Regions from separate parts of the Photobacterium panuliri genome, predicted to be linked through region 1. Evidence: predicted binding sites of a transcription regulator. Region 1 holds the regulator's gene; each other region holds the start of a gene.
The links. The regulator PurR, encoded in region 1, represses purine synthesis genes. The targets are predictions, from matches to a motif close to TNANGNAAACGTTTNCNTNA.
Positions count from the first base shown of each region.

Region 2: glyA (serine hydroxymethyltransferase) is a predicted target of PurR. The motif match lies at 809-828, and genes of this name have one in related genera.
Region 3: ACSF8X_RS01235 (uracil-xanthine permease family protein) is a predicted target of PurR. The motif match lies at 2,441-2,460, and genes of this name have one in related genera.
Region 4: ACSF8X_RS13950 (NupC/NupG family nucleoside CNT transporter) is a predicted target of PurR. The motif match lies at 3,377-3,396, and genes of this name have one in related genera.

Region 1 covers NZ_CP197192.1:1,844,197-1,848,758, reverse strand. Annotated here, with positions in the region: gene ACSF8X_RS08585 (FecCD family ABC transporter permease) at 1-441, shown strand, start outside; gene ACSF8X_RS08580 (heme ABC transporter ATP-binding protein) at 438-1,229, shown strand; gene purR (HTH-type transcriptional repressor PurR) at 1,555-2,559, shown strand; cyclic di-GMP riboswitch class I at 2,764-2,869, shown strand; gene ACSF8X_RS08570 (TfoX/Sxy family DNA transformation protein) at 2,995-3,585, shown strand; gene ACSF8X_RS08565 (hypothetical protein) at 4,113-4,505, shown strand.
Region 2 covers NZ_CP197192.1:1,245,635-1,250,196, forward strand. Annotated here, with positions in the region: gene ACSF8X_RS05910 (YitT family protein) at 1-525, opposite strand, end outside; gene glyA (serine hydroxymethyltransferase) at 963-2,213, shown strand; gene nrdR (transcriptional regulator NrdR) at 2,393-2,842, shown strand; gene ribD (bifunctional diaminohydroxyphosphoribosylaminopyrimidine deaminase/5-amino-6-(5-phosphoribosylamino)uracil reductase RibD) at 2,894-4,021, shown strand; gene ACSF8X_RS05930 (riboflavin synthase) at 4,037-4,562, shown strand, end outside.
Region 3 covers NZ_CP197192.1:238,927-243,488, reverse strand. Annotated here, with positions in the region: gene envZ (two-component system sensor histidine kinase EnvZ) at 1-825, shown strand, start outside; gene ACSF8X_RS01235 (uracil-xanthine permease family protein) at 899-2,269, opposite strand; gene recG (ATP-dependent DNA helicase RecG) at 2,531-4,562, opposite strand, start outside.
Region 4 covers NZ_CP197192.1:3,074,001-3,078,562, forward strand. Annotated here, with positions in the region: gene ACSF8X_RS13945 (formate--tetrahydrofolate ligase) at 168-1,922, shown strand; gene ACSF8X_RS13950 (NupC/NupG family nucleoside CNT transporter) at 1,997-3,250, opposite strand; gene ACSF8X_RS13955 (YfbU family protein) at 3,965-4,465, shown strand.

The sequences.
Region 1 (4,562 bases):
GGCGCAACATGGCCGGGGATCGGTCTGGCTTTTGCCACTCTTACCACACTTCTGACGTTATTTTACCGCGATGCGAATGGCATCAACGCCCTATTACTAGGTGAAGCAGAAGCCAAACACCTCGGCATTAATGTGCAACAGCTAAAACGTCGCTTGATTCTTCTGTGTGCGGCAGGTGTCGGTATTGCCGTCTCTCTGACAGGGGTTATTGGCTTTGTCGGCCTTATCGTCCCCCATATTGGGCGAATACTGGCTGGCCCCAACCATAAAACGCTGCTCCCACTATCAGCGCTCATCGGGGCATTAATCCTGCTGGTTGCCGATATGCTTGCACGTATAGCTGCCGCTCCCGCAGAGCTACCCGTCGGCATCATCACCGCTATTCTGGGGGCTCCGTTCTTTATTATCTTGCTAACTCAACAAAAAGGGAGAATGTCATGACGACCCCATCGCCCCATCTCCCAATTGCGATAGATGCCCGTAACTTAAACCTATCACTTGGCGGGAAAACGCTGCTGGAGAACTTTTCCATTCAGCTACGAAGCGGTGAGCTAACCGCCCTGCTCGGGCCTAACGGTGCGGGGAAAAGCTCCTTGCTAAAAGTGCTTTGCGGGGAAATAGAGGCAGGCGGCAAAACGTACTACTTCGATCATCTACGTGAGCAATGGTCACCCAAAACACTGGCTAGGCATCTTGGCGTATTGCCACAACACAGCGGCCTGACTTTTGCCTTTTCCGCACAGGAGGTCGTACAGCTCGGCGGTATGCCACTTGATCTACCCAATACAAAATGCCAGGCCGTTGCAGAAGCATCCATGACACGGGTCGATGTCAACCACCTTGCCCACCGACTTTACCCTAGCCTTTCAGGCGGGGAAAAACAGCGCGTGCATTTTGCTCGGGTATTGACCCAGCTCAGCGAAGCTGGCCATCAATGTATACTGATGCTTGACGAACCGACATCGGCGCTTGATCTTGCCCACCAGCACAATACTTTGCAGGTAGCCAAAGACATGGCCAAATCTGGCGCTGCCGTTGTTGTGGTCATTCATGACCTAAATTTGGCCTCACAGTATGCCGATCGATTGGTGATTATGAACCACGGTCGTATCCAAGCAGATGGAAACGCTGACCAAGTCCTAACCAGTAGCAATATTGAACGTGTCTATGGTTGGCGGGTATCGGTCATGCCCCATCCTGTTTATGGCTATCCCATTGTAATATCATAAGCCTCACGGATAGAAATGATGACCGCCATCAAGATTTTTTCATTTCTTCGATAAGAATTATTGCACTCTTATCCACACTCGGTAAAATGTGAACGCAAGCGATTACACGGTGCAAACTAACAGTGCGTTGCTTGTTACGCTATTCTATACGTCGATCAGAACGACGAGCTATGCCGCCCTTTGTGATGCGGCTTTAGCTGTTTCTACTCGCTGTACTCAATAGAATAGTGAACTGTAATTACAGCAGATGTGGATAAGTTCACTACTCTTTTGGGTAAAGCTTTCAGTTAGGTCCTCTGACCTCTATCTTATTAGAAGAATAACTATGGCAACGATTAAAGATGTTGCGCGTTTGGCTGGTGTTTCAACGACCACCGTCTCTCACGTAATCAACAAAACTCGCTTCGTCGCAGAAGCAACACAGAAAAAAGTCTTGGAAGCCGTTGACGAGCTTAACTATGCACCGAGTGCCGTTGCGCGAAGCTTGAAGTGCAACACAACTCGCACTATCGGTATGCTGGTAACCAAGTCAACCAACCCATTCTTCGCTGAAGTTGTCCACGGCGTTGAAGAGTACTGCTATGGTCAGGGTTACACACTTATCCTTTGTAATACCGAAGGAAACCTCGACAAGCAGCGCGACTATCTGCGAATGCTGGCTGAAAAACGCGTAGATGGCCTGTTGGTCATGTGTTCTGATCTGGACGAAAAACTGCTTGCACTGTTAGAGCGCCAAAAAGATCTACCAATGGTTATCATGGACTGGGGTCCAGAGAGCCCACATACAGATAAGATCCAAGACAATGCAGAACTTGGTGGCTATGTAGCGACTAAATACTTCATTGAGCATGGTCACAAGAAAATTGGTTGCCTGACAGGCCACAGCGAAAAGGCTGCTTGCCGCGATCGCCTTAAAGGTTTCCGCAAGGCAATGAACGAAGCGAATTTGCCTGTCAACGAAGATTGGATTCTGGAAGGTGACTTCGAGTGTGAATCTGCCGTTGTCGCAGCAAATGCCTTAATCGCAATGGAAGAACGTCCAACTGCTATCTTCTGTTTCAACGACATCATGGCGATGGGTCTGATCAGTACCTTCCAACAAGCAGGAATCCGTATACCGGATGATATCTCTATCATTGGTTACGACAATATCGATCTAGCACCTTACTTTTCACCACCATTGACCACAATCCACCAGCCAAAGCGTCGATTGGGCAAAAGTGCTGTTGAGATTTTGATGCATCGCGTAAAAGACAAAGAACATGCACACCAAGTGTTCGAGATGACTCCTGAACTGGTTGAGCGAAAATCAGTGAAGAAACTCAACTAATTACACGTCACACAATCTGATGACAATACAAGAAGCTGGCCTACCATAGGCCGGCTTTTTTTACAATTTTGACCGATACTTATCGAACGAAAATCAAAAATGCGTTGCCTTTATCAGCCATCTGAATGAAAATATGTGACAAGGATCACAAAACCAAAATTGGGAGCAAGTTCAAATTTATCAACTAATGATATTCTTACCAGGTCACGAACAAGGCAAACCTATCGAAAGGTAGGGACGCAAAGCTTCCGGCCTAAGAGCTGAATATATCCCTATTTTTTATTCAACTTAAGGTAGCGGGGTTGCCGATGGATATAGCAATCATCATTTCAGAAAATATTCGCTATTGTCTGACATAACCAGTTGTGTATCTTTGCTATTCTTTCTCCACGCTCTGTTGTTTGGTGACTTCTAACTTATTTACAGAGAAGACACATGGACAAACCAGTACTTAAAGACTCATTACGACTATTCCAATGTTTTGGTAATATCAAATCACGTTCTATGTTTGGTGGTTATGGTATTTTTTCCGGCGAAACGATGTTCGCGCTAGTCGTAAATAATAAACTTCACCTGCGTGCTAATGCTTCTAATGAAACTGGATTCAAAGACGCAGGCTTAGAACCATATATTTATAAAAAGCGTGGCTTTCCTGTTGTTACCAAGCACTATGCCATTCCTGAAGAATGGTGGCAGCAACCAGAAAAAATTCTAGAGCATGCAAAACAATCACTTGAGGCAGCTCAAGTTGATAAAGTCACCAAGACAACCACAGGCCCAGAGCGCATCAAAGATCTACCAAACCTGCGCCTAGCCAACGAGCGTATGCTGAAGAAAGCAGGCATCGCTACCATTGAAGAGCTAAAAAATGCTGGCTCAATCAATGCGTTTAAAGCCCTACAAGCCACACACAGCGGCAGCCTAGCCATCGATATGCTATGGCAACTAGAAGGCGCAATCAGCGGCAGACACTGGACAGTTATTCCACCAGAACGCCGTCAACAACTTTTGAATGACCTAAACTAATTTAGGTATTAATAAACAGAATTTAGAAAGAGACCTTCGGGTCTCTTTTTTTATTTATTCCTATTAATAAAACCATTAAACCCGTTAATAATAATTAAGATTTATTTATATTCCATTAATTATAAATTCCCTTGATGAATTAACCCTGCCATTTATTTATAATCCAGTAATAATTAGGCTGATCGCTGACTTATATATTAAATATATGCACTCATGCGCAATAAGGCGCCGTAATAAAAGTCCCAACACAGGTTCACTAAACTCAGTGGCATAAAAATATAAACAACAGCGTGAGAACGAGGACATTAGACAAAGTCTCAAGAGAAGCAGAACACACCAACCGCCACACCTCGCCTTTTTGCCAGCATGACAAGCAAATCAGAACAAGATCAACATTGATATGACAAATTTTTGTCAGACTCCGTCAAATATTGAATCTCCTCACAAAGCTACTCGCTGATCTTGCTCCATACTTTCTTTCGTTCAGGCCAAGGTTAGAATGAACACAACTGAATCGTGGAGGTAGTATGAGTTATTCCAAACCATTCCCGGGACAAAATGAACGTGTGTTCAAGGATACGTTTGGTAAATGGCCACGCCTAATGCGCTGGCTGGTCCTGATCAGTCTTTTCCCCCCAATGCTAACCCTCTTCCTCGTACAGCAGGATTACACGTCGATCACAGCTCTTAGAGATGCGGTTACCTGGACCCTGCTCAGTAACAGTTCCCTTCTACTGTGGGGCATCTTGCTGCGCATACGAGCGAGGAAGTACTGGTATCGAAACTACCATATCGGTAAAACCATGCTGTTGGCTTTCGTGCCCATCGCTGTTTGCGGCTATTTGCTGATTGCAGAGGCCGTGCCAAAACATATGGTTACCAATAACCAACCCAGAACTGTACAAATAAGCATCAACTAAAAGAATTTAAAGCACTTTTTTCAATTAAACTGAAATAATCCGCCTCTTGGTAAGGTC
Region 2 (4,562 bases), 600 kb from region 1:
ATAGAGCAGAATCATTGGGCTGACCAAGAAGAACGAGGCAGTCAGGATGGTCAGGTCAATGCCCATCTGCAGTTTGCCGGCCGACCACCCGAATTTCTCTTGTAGGTACAGTACCAGGACGTTGAAGCCGCCGAGGCTGGTTTTGTGGCGGAACAGGATCAGCATACCCAGTCCCATGAGTATACCGCCGATCACCGCGCAGTAGAGCGGCTCGAGTCGGCTGATTTCCAATACGTGGTGGAGGTTGTCTGTGATGATCGAAACCAGTCCGCCGGAAAGGATGCTGGTCAGCGCGAAGCTGCGTCCCATTCTAAACCATGCCATCAGGTAGAACGGGGTATTGGCCATGAAGTAAAGTTGGCCGAAACTCAAGTCAACAAACTGGCTCAGTAGCAGGGCAAGGCCCGTGGTGCCGCCGGTTAGCAAATTGGCTTGCTGGAGGAAGAATACCCCCTGAGAAACCACGAAAGTACCGGTCAAAATAGCAATGAGATTTTCTTTGTGAGAATGGGGGATACCGCTCAAGACAACGCTCCTTATGATTGACCGGGCTATGATACTGGTGAACGTAATATGTGCGCAGAGGGGGCGTCGAATTGCCCTTGTTGGCGCTGTACAATTTTATTTCCGCAGTTGTAAAAAAATAATTGTCGGTGTGACTTGTCTCGGTATGTGTTATCGGCTGGCTGAATCTAGAACAAATTGAAAACAATTCATCCCCATATTGAAATAAATGCCAATAAAAAATCACATTAGGGACTATCTGATTTAGATCAAATTCTGTAAAATACGACGTTATCTACCGGTGCAACGAAAACGTTTGCGTCCACGTGGCGCCTAGCTTTCCGTTTTTTCATATTTGTGCCAGAAATGTGTGTTTACCGTCTTTTGGTAACAGTGGCAGGGTAAGTTCGCTCCTGTTAACAAATGGGTTTGAGAACAATCTGAGTCAGGAGATACAGATGCTAAAACGCGACATGAACATTGCCGATTATGACGCTGAACTATATGCAGCTATTCAGGAAGAAACTGCGCGTCAGGAAGAGCATATTGAGCTGATTGCCTCTGAGAACTATACCAGTCCTCGAGTAATGGAAGCACAGGGTTCCCAGCTCACCAACAAGTATGCCGAGGGCTACCCGGGTAAGCGCTACTACGGCGGCTGTGAGTTCGTGGATAAGGCTGAGCAACTGGCCATTGACCGTGCTTGCCAGCTTTTTGGTGCTGAGTATGCCAACGTTCAGCCGCACTCTGGCTCACAGGCCAATAACGCGGTGTACATGGCGCTTTTGAATGCAGGCGACACTGTGTTGGGTATGAGTCTGGCACACGGTGGCCACCTGACCCACGGTTCACCGGTGAATTTTTCGGGCAAGCTGTATAACGTTATTCCTTACGGCATTGATGCCGATGGCCAGATTGACTACGCAGAAGTCGAAGCGTTGGCGCTTGAGCACAAGCCTAAGATGATTATTGGCGGTTTCTCTGCTTATTCGCAGATCGTTGATTGGAAACGTATGCGTGAAATCGCTGACAAGATCGGCGCGTATTTCTTTGTCGATATGGCTCACGTTGCGGGTCTGGTTGCTGCGGGAGTTTACCCGACGCCTGTGCCGCATGCCCATGTCGTGACCACCACTACCCACAAGACACTGGCCGGCCCTCGTGGTGGCTTGATCCTGTCTAATGGCGGTGAAGACCTATATAAGAAGCTGAATTCGGCTGTTTTCCCTGGTGGTCAGGGTGGCCCGCTGATGCATGTGATCGCCGCTAAGGCTGTGGCATTCAAAGAGGCGATGGAGCCTGAGTTTGCAGAGTATCAGGCGCGTGTTGTTGAGAACGCCAAGGTCATGGCGGGTGAGTTCATCGAGCGCGGTTACAAGATCGTCTCTGGCGGTACCGAGAACCACCTGTTCCTTGTGGATTTGATCGACAAGGGGATCACCGGCAAAGAAGCTGATGCCGCGTTGGGTGCTGCCAACATCACCGTGAACAAAAACAGTGTACCGAATGATCCGCGCAGTCCGTTTGTGACGTCGGGTATTCGTGTTGGTACACCGTCGATTACACGCCGTGGCTTTACGGCGGAAGATGCCAAGCAGCTAGCTGGTTGGATGTGTGATGTGATGGACAACATCGACAAGCCAGAAGTGATTGAGGCGACCAAGGCCAAGGTGCTGGATATCTGTAAGCGCCTTCCTGTGTACGCTTAATTGTGTTTTGCGCCAGTCATGGCGCATCAAAATAGAGGGCTGGCCGTTGGGCCGGCCTTTTTTGTTTTGAAAGCGGTCGACGCCTATTTACGCGCTGGCAGGCGGTAGTTTTTCATTTGAAAAAACGCCATAAGGGATTGAAATGGGTTACACTGGGGTATCGAAAGAGAGGAGGCAAGATGCACTGTCCTTTTTGTGGTGCAAACGACACCAAAGTTATCGATTCGCGTCTGGTGGCTGATGGTCATCAGGTGCGTCGCCGTCGCCAGTGTTTGGCGTGTAACGAGCGTTATACCACGTTCGAGACGGCGGAGTTGGTGATGCCAAGGGTAATCAAGACCAATGGTAACCGCGAACCGTTTAACGAAGACAAACTGAGCGGCGGAATTCAGCGCGCGCTGGAAAAGCGGCCGGTCAGCACCGACGATATCGAGCGGGCTATCAACAATATTAAATCCCAGCTGCGGGCAACCGGCGAGCGGGAGGTTCCATCGGAAATGGTGGGTAACTTGGTGATGGAAGCGCTCAAGGAACTCGACAAGGTTGCCTATATCCGATTCGCATCGGTTTACCGCAGCTTTGAAGATATTCGCGAGTTTGGTGAGGAAATTGCCAAGCTGGAAAAATAAGCTAAGACCGGGAGCGTTGCTCCCGGGTAGTCTCTCATGAATCAAAATCAGATTTTCTCACCGAATGACCACGCCATGATGCAGCGAGCCATCAGTCTGGCAAAACGTGGTCGCTACACGACAGCACCTAACCCGAATGTCGGCTGTGTGATCGCACACGGCGAAACGATTGTCGGCGAAGGTTTCCATTATCAGGCCGGTCAGCCCCATGCCGAGGTTTTTGCCTTGCGAGCCGCGGGCGAACAGGCGCGCGGCGCAACCGCCTATGTCACCCTCGAACCATGTTCCCATTATGGTCGAACCCCACCTTGTGCCGAGGCATTGGTAAAAGCCGGTGTTGCCCGGGTGGTGTGTGCGATGGTTGATCCCAACCCGAAAGTAGCCGGCCGCGGGATAGCAATTTTGCAGGCTGCTGGCATCGAGGTTCAAAGCGGTTTGCTTGAAGCCGATGCAGAGGCGCTTAATCCCGGTTTTATCAAGAGGATGAAAACCGGTATGCCGTTTGTCCAGCTCAAGCTGGCATCCAGCCTTGATGGCCGTACCGCATTGGCCAATGGTGAAAGCAAATGGATTACTGGCCCGGCGGCACGGGCGGATGTTCAGCGGCTGCGTGCCTGTGCCGGAGCGATTCTTTCGACCAGCGCCACGGTGCTCGCTGATGATCCGTCACTCAATGTTCGCTGGGATGAACTGGGTGCTCAGGTACAGGAGATGTACCCGCAGCAGAACTTGCGCCAGCCGGTGCGGGTGATAATCGATAGTAAGAATAGGGTCACGCCTGAACATCGCCTGTGCAGTTTGCCTAGCGAGATCGTTTTGGTACGTCATAGTGATGATGGCGGACAATGGCCGGATCATGTTAGCTCGTTGCTATTGCCACAAGCGAGCGCTGATCAGGCGGGTATTGATCTGAAGGCAATGATGGCGGCATTGGCTCAGCAGGATATCAACCATATTTGGGTCGAGGCCGGTGCCGGGCTCGCCGGTGCCTTGCTGTCCGCCGGTCTGGTCGATGAGCTGATTGTCTATCAGGCGCCGAAATTGATGGGCAGCGACAGCCGCGGCCTGATTGGTTTGCGCGGTCTGACGGCGATGGAGCAGGTGCCGGAACTGGCGATTTCCGATTTGCGTATGGTAGGTGGTGATATCCGTATTACCGCTGCTATCAAACAACATTGATTAAGAAGGGTATTCATGTTTACTGGCATTATCGAGGCAGTGGGTACGATTGCGGCCATCACCCCGAAGGGAAAAGATGTTTCTGTGACGGTTGAATCCGGCAAGCTGGATCTTTCCGATGTAAAATTGGGTGACAGTATTGCCACCAACGGTGTCTGCCTGACCGTCGTTGCCTTGACAGGCTCAGGCTATGTGGCCGACCTGTCACTGGAAACCTTGCAGCGGACGGCATTTGCCTCATACCGAGCTGGCGAGAAGGTGAACTTGGAAAAGGCGATGTTGCCGACAACCCGATTCGGCGGTCATATGGTATCTGGCCACGTAGATGACGTCGCTGAGATTATTGAGCGCAACCATACCGGTCGGGCGATTGAGTTTTGGGTCAAGGCACCGGCGCATTTGGCTAAATATATTTCCGAGAAAGGCTCGGTATCGGTTGACGGGATCAGCCTGACTGTCAATGCCATTCGTGGCAATGAGTTCAAGCTGACCATCGTGCCGCACACTGCGGCAGAGACGACGATGGAATCGTTCAAGGTCG
Region 3 (4,562 bases), 1.6 Mb from region 1:
GCCGGTGGCTGGCTGTTCATCCGGATCCAGAACCGGCCGCTGGTGGCCCTCGAGCAGGCGGCCTTGCAGGTTGCCCGGGGCGAGACCCCGCCGGTGCTGCCCGAGCGCGGGGCCTCGGAAATCCGTGCGGTGACCAAGGCGTTCAACAAGATGGCGGCGGGGATCAAGCAGCTTGAGGATGACCGGGCTTTGCTGATGGCCGGGGTCAGCCATGATTTGCGTACCCCGTTGACCCGGATCCGGTTGGCGACCGAGATGATGTCGCCCGAGGACGGCTATCTGGCCGAGAGCATGATCAAAGATACCGAGGAGTGTAACGAGATCATCAGCCAGTTCATGGACTACCTCAAATCCACCAAGAAGCAGGCCGAGGAAGACATTTTTCTCAATGCCCTGTTGCAGGAGGTGGCGGAATCCGAGGGGGGCTACGAGCGCGAAATCGATCTGGCTCTGGGCGATATTCCCGGGGTGATATGTGCCAACGGCGTATCGATAAAGCGTTCGGTGGCCAATCTGGTGGTCAATGCGCTTCGCTATGGCAACGGCTGGGTCAGGATTTCCAGCGGTGCGACGGCCGACCGGAAAAGCGCGTGGTTCTGCGTCGAGGATGACGGCCCTGGGATCGAACCGTCTCAGGTTGCCAAGATGTTCCAGCCGTTGACCCGGGGCGATGCCGCGCGCGGGACGGATACCGAGGGTACCGGGCTGGGCTTGGCCATCGTCAAGCGGATTATCGACCAGCATGAAGGGACGATACAGGTTTCCAACCGGCGCGAGGGCGGGCTCAAGGTCCAGATCAGCCTGCCGTTGCTGGTGCGCAAGTAGCGTGAACCTAGTCATTGTCTGATATGAAAAACGGGAGCCTCGGCTCCCGTTTTTTTATGCCCGTTATTCACGCTTAGTCGCGCTCTTTCGGCAAGATCAGGTTGAGGATGATGGCGGTGATGCCGCCGGCCGCCATCCCTGAAGATAGGATGCTCTTGACGATATCCGGCATGAACTGGAGGATTTCCGGTTTCTGGGCGATCCCCAGTCCCATCGAGAACGACAGGGCCATGATCAGGATGGCGCGGCGGTCGAGCTTGCAGCGCGAGATAATGCGGACGCCTGAGGCGGCAATGGTGCCGAACATCACGATGGTAGCTCCGCCCAGTACCGGCTCGGGGATCAGCTGGACCAGATTGGCAACCCCGGGGAACAAGCCGAGCAGTACCAGCATGCCCGCGACGAAGTAGCCGATGTAGCGGCTGGCGACGCCGGTCAGCTGGATGATGCCGTTGTTCTGGCTGAAGGTGGAGTTCGGGAAGCTGTTGAGAATAGCGGCCACGGCGGAGTTGATGCCGTCGGCCAGTACCCCGCCTTTGATCCGTTTCATGTAGACCGGGCCGGCGACTGGCTGCTCGGAGGTTTCCGAGGTCGCGGTGATATCGCCGATAGCCTCGAGCGAGGTGATGGCAAAGACGATGATTAGCGGGAACAGCAGGCCCCAGTCAAACCCGAGGCCGTACTGCATCGGCAGCGGGATAGCGATGAAATCGGACTCGGCCATCCGGGTGGTGTCTACCATGCCCATGAGCGATGCCAGTAGGGTACCTGCCGCCATCGCGATGACAATCGACGAGACCCGCAGGTAAGGGTTCTTGACCCGGTTGAGCAGGACAATCAGGCCGAGCACGGTGCCGGCCAGCATTAGGTTGTCGAGGCTGCCGAAGGTGCCGCCCTCGATAGCAGCATAGCCGCCGCCCATCGATGTCAGGCCGATTTGGATTAGGGTCAGGCCGATCAGGGTTACCACGATCCCCGAGACCAGCGGGGTGATGACACGCTGGGCATGCTGGAGAACCCGAGAGATCAGCACTTCGGTCAGCGAGGCAAACAGGATAGTGCCGAAGATGGCCGCCATCATGGTCGGGATATCCGCGCCGCCTGCCTTGAGTGCGAGGCCAGCCCCGATAATCGGACCGAGGAAATTGAAGCTGGTTCCTTGGATGGACAGCAGCCCCGAGCCGACCGGGCCGAAGGTTCGGATTTGGATGAAAGAGGCAACGCCGGAGGCAAACAGCGACATGCTGACGATGGTGTTGGTATCGCTGGCTGGCAGGCCGAGGGCCTGGCAGATGATCAGCGAGGGGGTGATCACGGCGACGAACATCGCGAGTAGGTGCTGGGCGGCGGCAAACAGGGTCTGTGGCAGCGGCGGGCGGTCTTCGAGACGGTAGATCAGATCCGATTTCTGGGGTGTATCAATGGCACTGTGCTGGCGTGTCATGGCCGGTGGTTTCCTGATTGTTCGCCGGTATTCCCGTCTATCCGCGCTGAATGGGCGGTAGGGTGTGCAGGCCGGATAATGCTCTGTGATTGCTGTTAGTCAGATCCGGGCGATGCACCGAGAGTGGCGGTGGCTAGTTGGGTTGGCCGCTATTTTAGTGATCCACAACCAAAAAGCAAACGTTTGCGCTGTTTTTTATCAGTAGCACGAAGAAGGTGCGGAAGAGCCAACTGCCATAGGCAGCTGGCTTGATAAGGGGGATCAGGCGTTGGAGTAGTTTTCGCGCTGGCCCAGCCAGCGGTCGATAATCGCCTTGGCATTGGCCGGATAGTGGTCGTGGAGGTAGCGGGCCAGCTTCTGGACCTGCGGGATCAGGTGTTGGTCGCGAACCAGATCGGCGACCTTGAATTCGGCAATACCGGTCTGTTTGGTGCCCAGCAGCTCGCCCGGGCCACGGATCTCCAGATCGCGCTGGGCAATCACGAAGCCGTCGCTGCTCTCGCGCAGTACGCCGAGGCGCTTCTGGGCCGTTTTAGATAGCGGGGCGCGGTAGAGCAGGACACAGTGGCTGGCAACCTTGCCTCGGCCGACCCGGCCACGGAGCTGGTGGAGCTGGGCAAGGCCGAGCCGCTCCGGGTTTTCAATGACCATCAGGCTGGCATTGGGCACGTCGACCCCGACTTCGATCACCGTGGTGGCGACCAGCAAGTGGAGCTCGCCGTCTTTGAATTGCTGCATGATGGTCTGTTTTTCTGCCGGTTTCATCCGGCCGTGGACCAGCCCGATCTTGAGCTCCGGTAGCTGGGCGGTGAGCTCGGCGGCAGTATCGGAAGCGGCCTGGGCCTCTAAGACTTCTGACTCGTCGATCAGGGTGCAGACCCAGTAGGCCTGACGGCCCTCGTCGAGGCAGGCGGCACGGATCCGGTTGATGATGTCCGCCCGGCGTGAGTCCGGCAGCGCCACGGTTTGGATCGGGGTCCGTCCCGGCGGCAGCTCGTCAATGACCGAGGTTTCGAGATCGGCATAGGCGGTCATCGCCAGCGTGCGCGGGATCGGGGTCGCGGTCATGATCAGCTGGTGCGGGTAGCGGCCTTCGTTGGCCCCTTTTTCGCGCAGCTCGAGTCGCTGGTGGACGCCGAAGCGGTGTTGTTCATCGATGATGACCAGTGCGAGGTTGGCAAAGACAACCTGCTCCTGAAACAGGGCGTGGGTGCCGACCACCATTTTGGCCTCGCCGCTTTCGATGCGGGCCAGCTCGCTGTCGCGGGCCTTGCCCTTGAGCTTGCCGGCCAGCCAGCCGACCTCGATCCCGAGCGGGTTGAGCCAACTGGCAAAGTTGCTGGCATGCTGCTCGGCCAACAGTTCGGTCGGGGCCATCAGGGCCACCTGAAAGCCATGTTCTATGGCGCGCAGTGCCGCCAGTGCCGCAACCAGCGTTTTGCCTGAGCCAACGTCACCCTGCACCAGCCGCATCATCGGATGGGGGCGGGCAAGATCCTGTTCGATATCGGCCACGACCCGCTGCTGGGCTCCCGTTGGGCTGAACGGCAGGCTGCCGAGCAGTTGCTGCTTTAGGTTATCGGAGGTTGCCAGAGGCCAAGCGGCATGTTGCTGGCCCTTGCTGCGAACTGCCAGCATCGAGAGGTTCTGGGCCAAGAGCTCTTCGAGGATCAGGCGCTGCTGGGCGGGGTGCTTGCCGGCCTCGAGCTGGTCGAGGGAGACGTCCGGGGTCGGGCGGTGCATGATGTGCAGCGCCTCGGCCAGTGTCATTTGGCGGTCGTAGAGCCCCTCCGGCAGCAGTTCGCGCACCGCGGCCCGGTCGAGCAGGCGCAGGGCCTGATCGGTGAGGTTGCGCAGGGTCAGCTGGCGCAGGCCGTCGGTGGTCGGGTAGACCGGGGTCAGGGTCTCCTCGACGCTGAGCTCGGTTGGCTCAGAGAAGACCTTGTAATCGGGGTGGATGATCTCCAGCCCGTACTGGCCGCGCTTGAGCTCGCCGTAGGCCTTGACCTGCTTGCCGTCGGCAAGGCTATTTTTCATTGCGGCGTTGAAATTGAAAAAACGCAGGGTCGCCGTGCCGGTCTGGTCGCCGATTTTGACGGTCAGCATCTTGCGCTTGCCGAAGCTGATGTTGCTGTGGAGCACCTCGCCTTGAACGGTCAGGTACTGGCCGGGCATCGCACTGCCGATCGGCCAGATCCGGGTACGGTCCTCATAGCGGAGCGGCAGGTGGAACAGGAGATCCTGAATCGTCACCAGACCGATTTTGTGCAGTTTTTCTGCCATTTTGGCCCCG
Region 4 (4,562 bases), 1.2 Mb from region 1:
GATTGACGTGGCTATTGATTAAAGACAAAATCACCGCACTTATCTCGGAAATTCGCTATATACGCATAATAAAATTATGGTATAAACCAACCGCAAACGATTGCGCCAACTGAATTTAATGATTTCCGCAATATTTTACATGATACGCAGCGAGGTTATTGTGCACCATGAAAAGTGATATTGAGATTTGCCGTGATACCACATTAACCCCTATCGAGACTATCGCCCAACAGGCAGGCCTACTGGCCGAGGACTTGACGCCACAAGGTACCCTCAAAGCCAAGATCAAACCAGCCGTACTCAAGCGCCTGGCCGATCGCCAAGAAGGCAAACTGATCGTCGTCACCGCAATTACACCGACACCGCTTGGCGAAGGCAAGACAGTAACCACCATCGGTTTGGCCCAAGGGCTGGCTAAAATTAACCGCTCCGTCATAGCTTGTATCCGCCAGCCATCGATGGGACCGGTATTCGGCGTGAAAGGCGGTGCCGCTGGCGGCGGCTACAGCCAAGTTGCGCCGATGGAGAAACTCAACCTCCACCTAACGGGCGATATCCATGCTGTTACGGCCGCCCATAACCTTGCCGCTGCCGCACTGGATGCGCGCCTCTACCATGAACAGCGCCACGGCTATGAAGCCTTCAGCGAAAAAACGGGACTAAAAGCCCTGCGCATCGATATCAACCGTATCGTCTGGAAGCGAGTCATGGATCATAATGATCGTGCCCTACGAATGATCACTGTCGGCAAAAACGAGCCCGGCAAAGATATCAACGGAATCGAACGTGAGGACGGATTTGAGATCTCGGCGGCCTCCGAGCTGATGGCCATCCTGGCCCTGTCGCATGATCTGGCTGACATGCGCCAGCGCATCGGTCGTGTCGTACTGGCCTATGATCTTGACGGCAACCCTGTCACTGCCGAGGATCTGCAAGTAGCAGGGGCGATGGCTGTCACCATGTGCGAGGCTATCGAGCCGACCCTGATGCAAACGCTCGAAGGGGTACCGACGCTGATCCATGCCGGCCCATTTGCCAATATTGCCCACGGCAACTCGTCGATCATTGCCGATCGTATTGCCCTGAAGCTGGCCGATTTCACCGTAACCGAAGGCGGCTTTGGCTCGGATATGGGCTTTGAGAAAGCCTGTAATATCAAGGCCCAGCAAGCCGGTCGCGGGCCGGACTGTGCCGTTGTCGTTGCCACCCTGCGCGGCCTAAAAGCCAACTCGGGTCTCTACGATCTCCGCCCGGGACAAGCACTGCCAGATGCGATCTTCGAACCTGACAGCAAAGCTCTGGATGCCGGTTTTGCCAATCTAAAATGGCACATCAACAATGCCGCCCGCTATGGGGTGCCTGTTGTGGTGGCGATCAACCGCTTCCCGCAGGATACAGAACAAGAACTGACGACCCTAAAGCGCATGATTGAAGGCGAGCAATTTGCTACCCCTGTAGAGGTGGCGATTAGCGAGGCCTTTGGCAAGGGTGGCGAAGGGGCCGTAGAGCTGGCCGACGCTGTCGTTCGTGCCTGCCAGCAACCCGCCAACTTCAAGCCGCTCTATAACCTGTCACAAACGCTGGAAGAAAAGCTGATGACCGTTGCCGAAGTCGGCTACGGCGGCCGAGGGGTCGAACTCTCCGAACTTGCCAAGCAGCAACTTGCCCAGTTCAAGGCTCAAGGCCACGACAACCTTGCGGTTTGTATGGCCAAGACCCCCCTTTCCATCAGCCATGACCCGGCCCAGAAAGGGGCTCCTCGCGATTTCATCGTTCCGATCCGCGAGCTCAAACTCTGCGCTGGGGCCGGTTTCGTCTATGCCCTATGCGGCAACGTAATGACCATGCCTGGATTACCTGAAAAGCCGGCTTATCTGGCTCTGGATTTGGACGAAGACGGCAACATCATTGGCCTAAGCTAAAACACGCGTTACCACGCATCGATAACGTAAAAAAAAACGCCAGCAACTGCTGGCGTTTTCTCTATCTAAAACAATTACACGGCGAGGCTGATAAACAATCCTGCCACCGTCGCGTTGAGCAAGTTGGCGAGGGTTGCCGCCACCAACGAGCGTACGCCCAGAGTGGCTATCTCATGATAACGGTTCGGTGCCATCATCCCCATACTGCCCAGCATCACCGCAATCGAACCAAAGTTCGCAAAGCCACACAACGCAAACGCAATAATCGCTTCCACACGAGGCTCTAGCGCCCCACTGGTAATCAATGGTGCCAACTGAGAGAAGGCGACAAACTCGTTGATGGTCGTTTTGGTACCGAAAATCACCGCCATTTGCTGTGCGGCGTCAAAATCCCAAATCCCGGCCATATAGGCAAATGGCAAGAACAAGTAGCCGAAGACCAAATCAAGGCTCAATTGCGGCATCCCGAACCAACCACCAACCAGTGATAGCATCCCGTTGATCATTGCAATAAGGCCCACGAATGCCAGCAACATCGCACCGATATTCAGTGCCACCCGCATTCCCTGTGTCGCCCCCTGAGCGGCGGCATCAATGGCATTGGCCGGACGATCCTCATCTTCGCTATTATCGCCGGTACATGTGCTGGTATCTTCAGTCTCTGGGATCATCAGCTTGGCCATCATCAGGCCAGCCGGTGCTGCCATGAACGACGCGGCCAGAAGATACTCTAGCGGGATCCCCATCTGGGCATACCCCACCAGTACCGAACCCGCTACCGATGCCATGCCACCAACCATCACCGCAAACAATTGTGAGCGGGTCATGGTCGACAGATAAGGTCGGATCGTCAGAGGCGCTTCGGAAATACCCAAAAAGATATTGGCAGTAGCCGAGATCGACTCCGGGCGACTTGTATCTAGCAGGCGAGACAGTGCTCGGCCAAGGGTATTAACAATGAACTGCATGATACCCAGATAATAAAGCACCGAGACCAATGCGGAAAAGAACACCACGACCGGCAGTACCCGCAGGGCTAACACAAAACCGCCGCCACCGAACAGTTCGAACATACGGTCAGAGACCAAACCGCCAAAGAGGAAACTGATCCCGTCATGGCTGTAATTGATCACTTGCTGGACACTGTCAGAAAATGAGGATAAGGCTTCACGGCCAAACGGGCTATACAGCACAATCGCGGCAAACGTCATTTGGATGGCCAAAGCCCCGAAAACGGTACGCCAATTAATACGATTACGTCGCTCGGAGAGCAGGAAAGCCAAAGCGATCAGTAGCACAATACCGATCAGGCTAGAAAGAACTTGCATAGATTACTCATAAAAACAATTAGGCGTACTGTCTCCAGCCCTTTGCTATCACAACAGGCTATCGATCAAATCAAAGCACCGGAAATACAACCTAGGTACACTTCAGCCTGCAATAAAACAGGCACCCAATGCACTCGTTTTCCTTCTGCTTTGAATCCTTGCTTCCCAGCAGCATTTTGTTCGTATGAATGAAAAAAACGGGGATTCTCGCGCAATTTGCGAGTGGGCACGAAATATTCGTGCAATATTAGCGGGAGGAGAGTAAGGACTCCGCCCGGTAAGTGCAAGATACCCCGCACCAACCGCAGAAAAAAACACCATATCGTTTGTTTGTTACCGCAAATATCCCTATCCTCGCAGGCTCGAGGTGCAACAACGGCTGTTATCGCCATTATCGGCACGCCATTCCAACCTCATCCTAAAAGCACAATTTCGCCTTTTCCCGCGTTAAAAAAGCCAGTCCCCCACCCAATAAAACTGGCACTGGCATTTCGTGCCTCAGAACAGATAACCCTACCCGTAGCAGGCATAATCCCATGTAATAACTATGGGTAATAGATTGCTAGAGCCACTAATGCCTGCACTTCTGGACAGAGTTTGTCCGATTAGTGTTTTTTGGCAAAAAAGAGTCGGCAAGTCGTAACCAGATCAATTTTTTTTGTAACCAACCTGCTAATCTCAATCCAGCTCAATAAATATTAAAGGCCTATCATTATGGAAATGACAAACGCGCAACGCCTGATCCTCTCTAACCAGTACTACCTGATGTCAAAACTGACACCGGAAAATGCAGAAAAGTACCGTCGCCTTCAAACGATCGTGGAACGCGGATACGGACTACAAATGCGCGAGCTCGCCAAAGATTTCGGCGACCTGCCTGAGCAAGATTGCCGCCAGGTTATCGACTTTATGGAAATGTACCACGCGATGCAGGAATCCTACAAAATGCTGGATGCCGACAAGCAACAGCAAGTTGACCAGCGCCGCCTGAACTTCCTTGGCTTTGATGCCGCAACCGAAGCCCAGCTAGTACACTACGTTCGCTTCCTGACCGAAGACGAAGGGCTGTACCCACAATTCGACAAGACTGAGCACATGTTCAACAGCCAGGTACCGATGCTGGACAAATACCGTCGCATGCTGCAAACATGGCGCAACTGCCCGCGCCAGTATCACTTGTCAGTCAGCGAAATTCAGCAGATTATGAATGCTTAATTTGCATTTGGCCAAAGCCCAAACCGGTGCATAGCACCGGTTTTTTATTTGCCCAATACCAATAACAAAAATGTGATCCCTCACGATAAAAACAAAA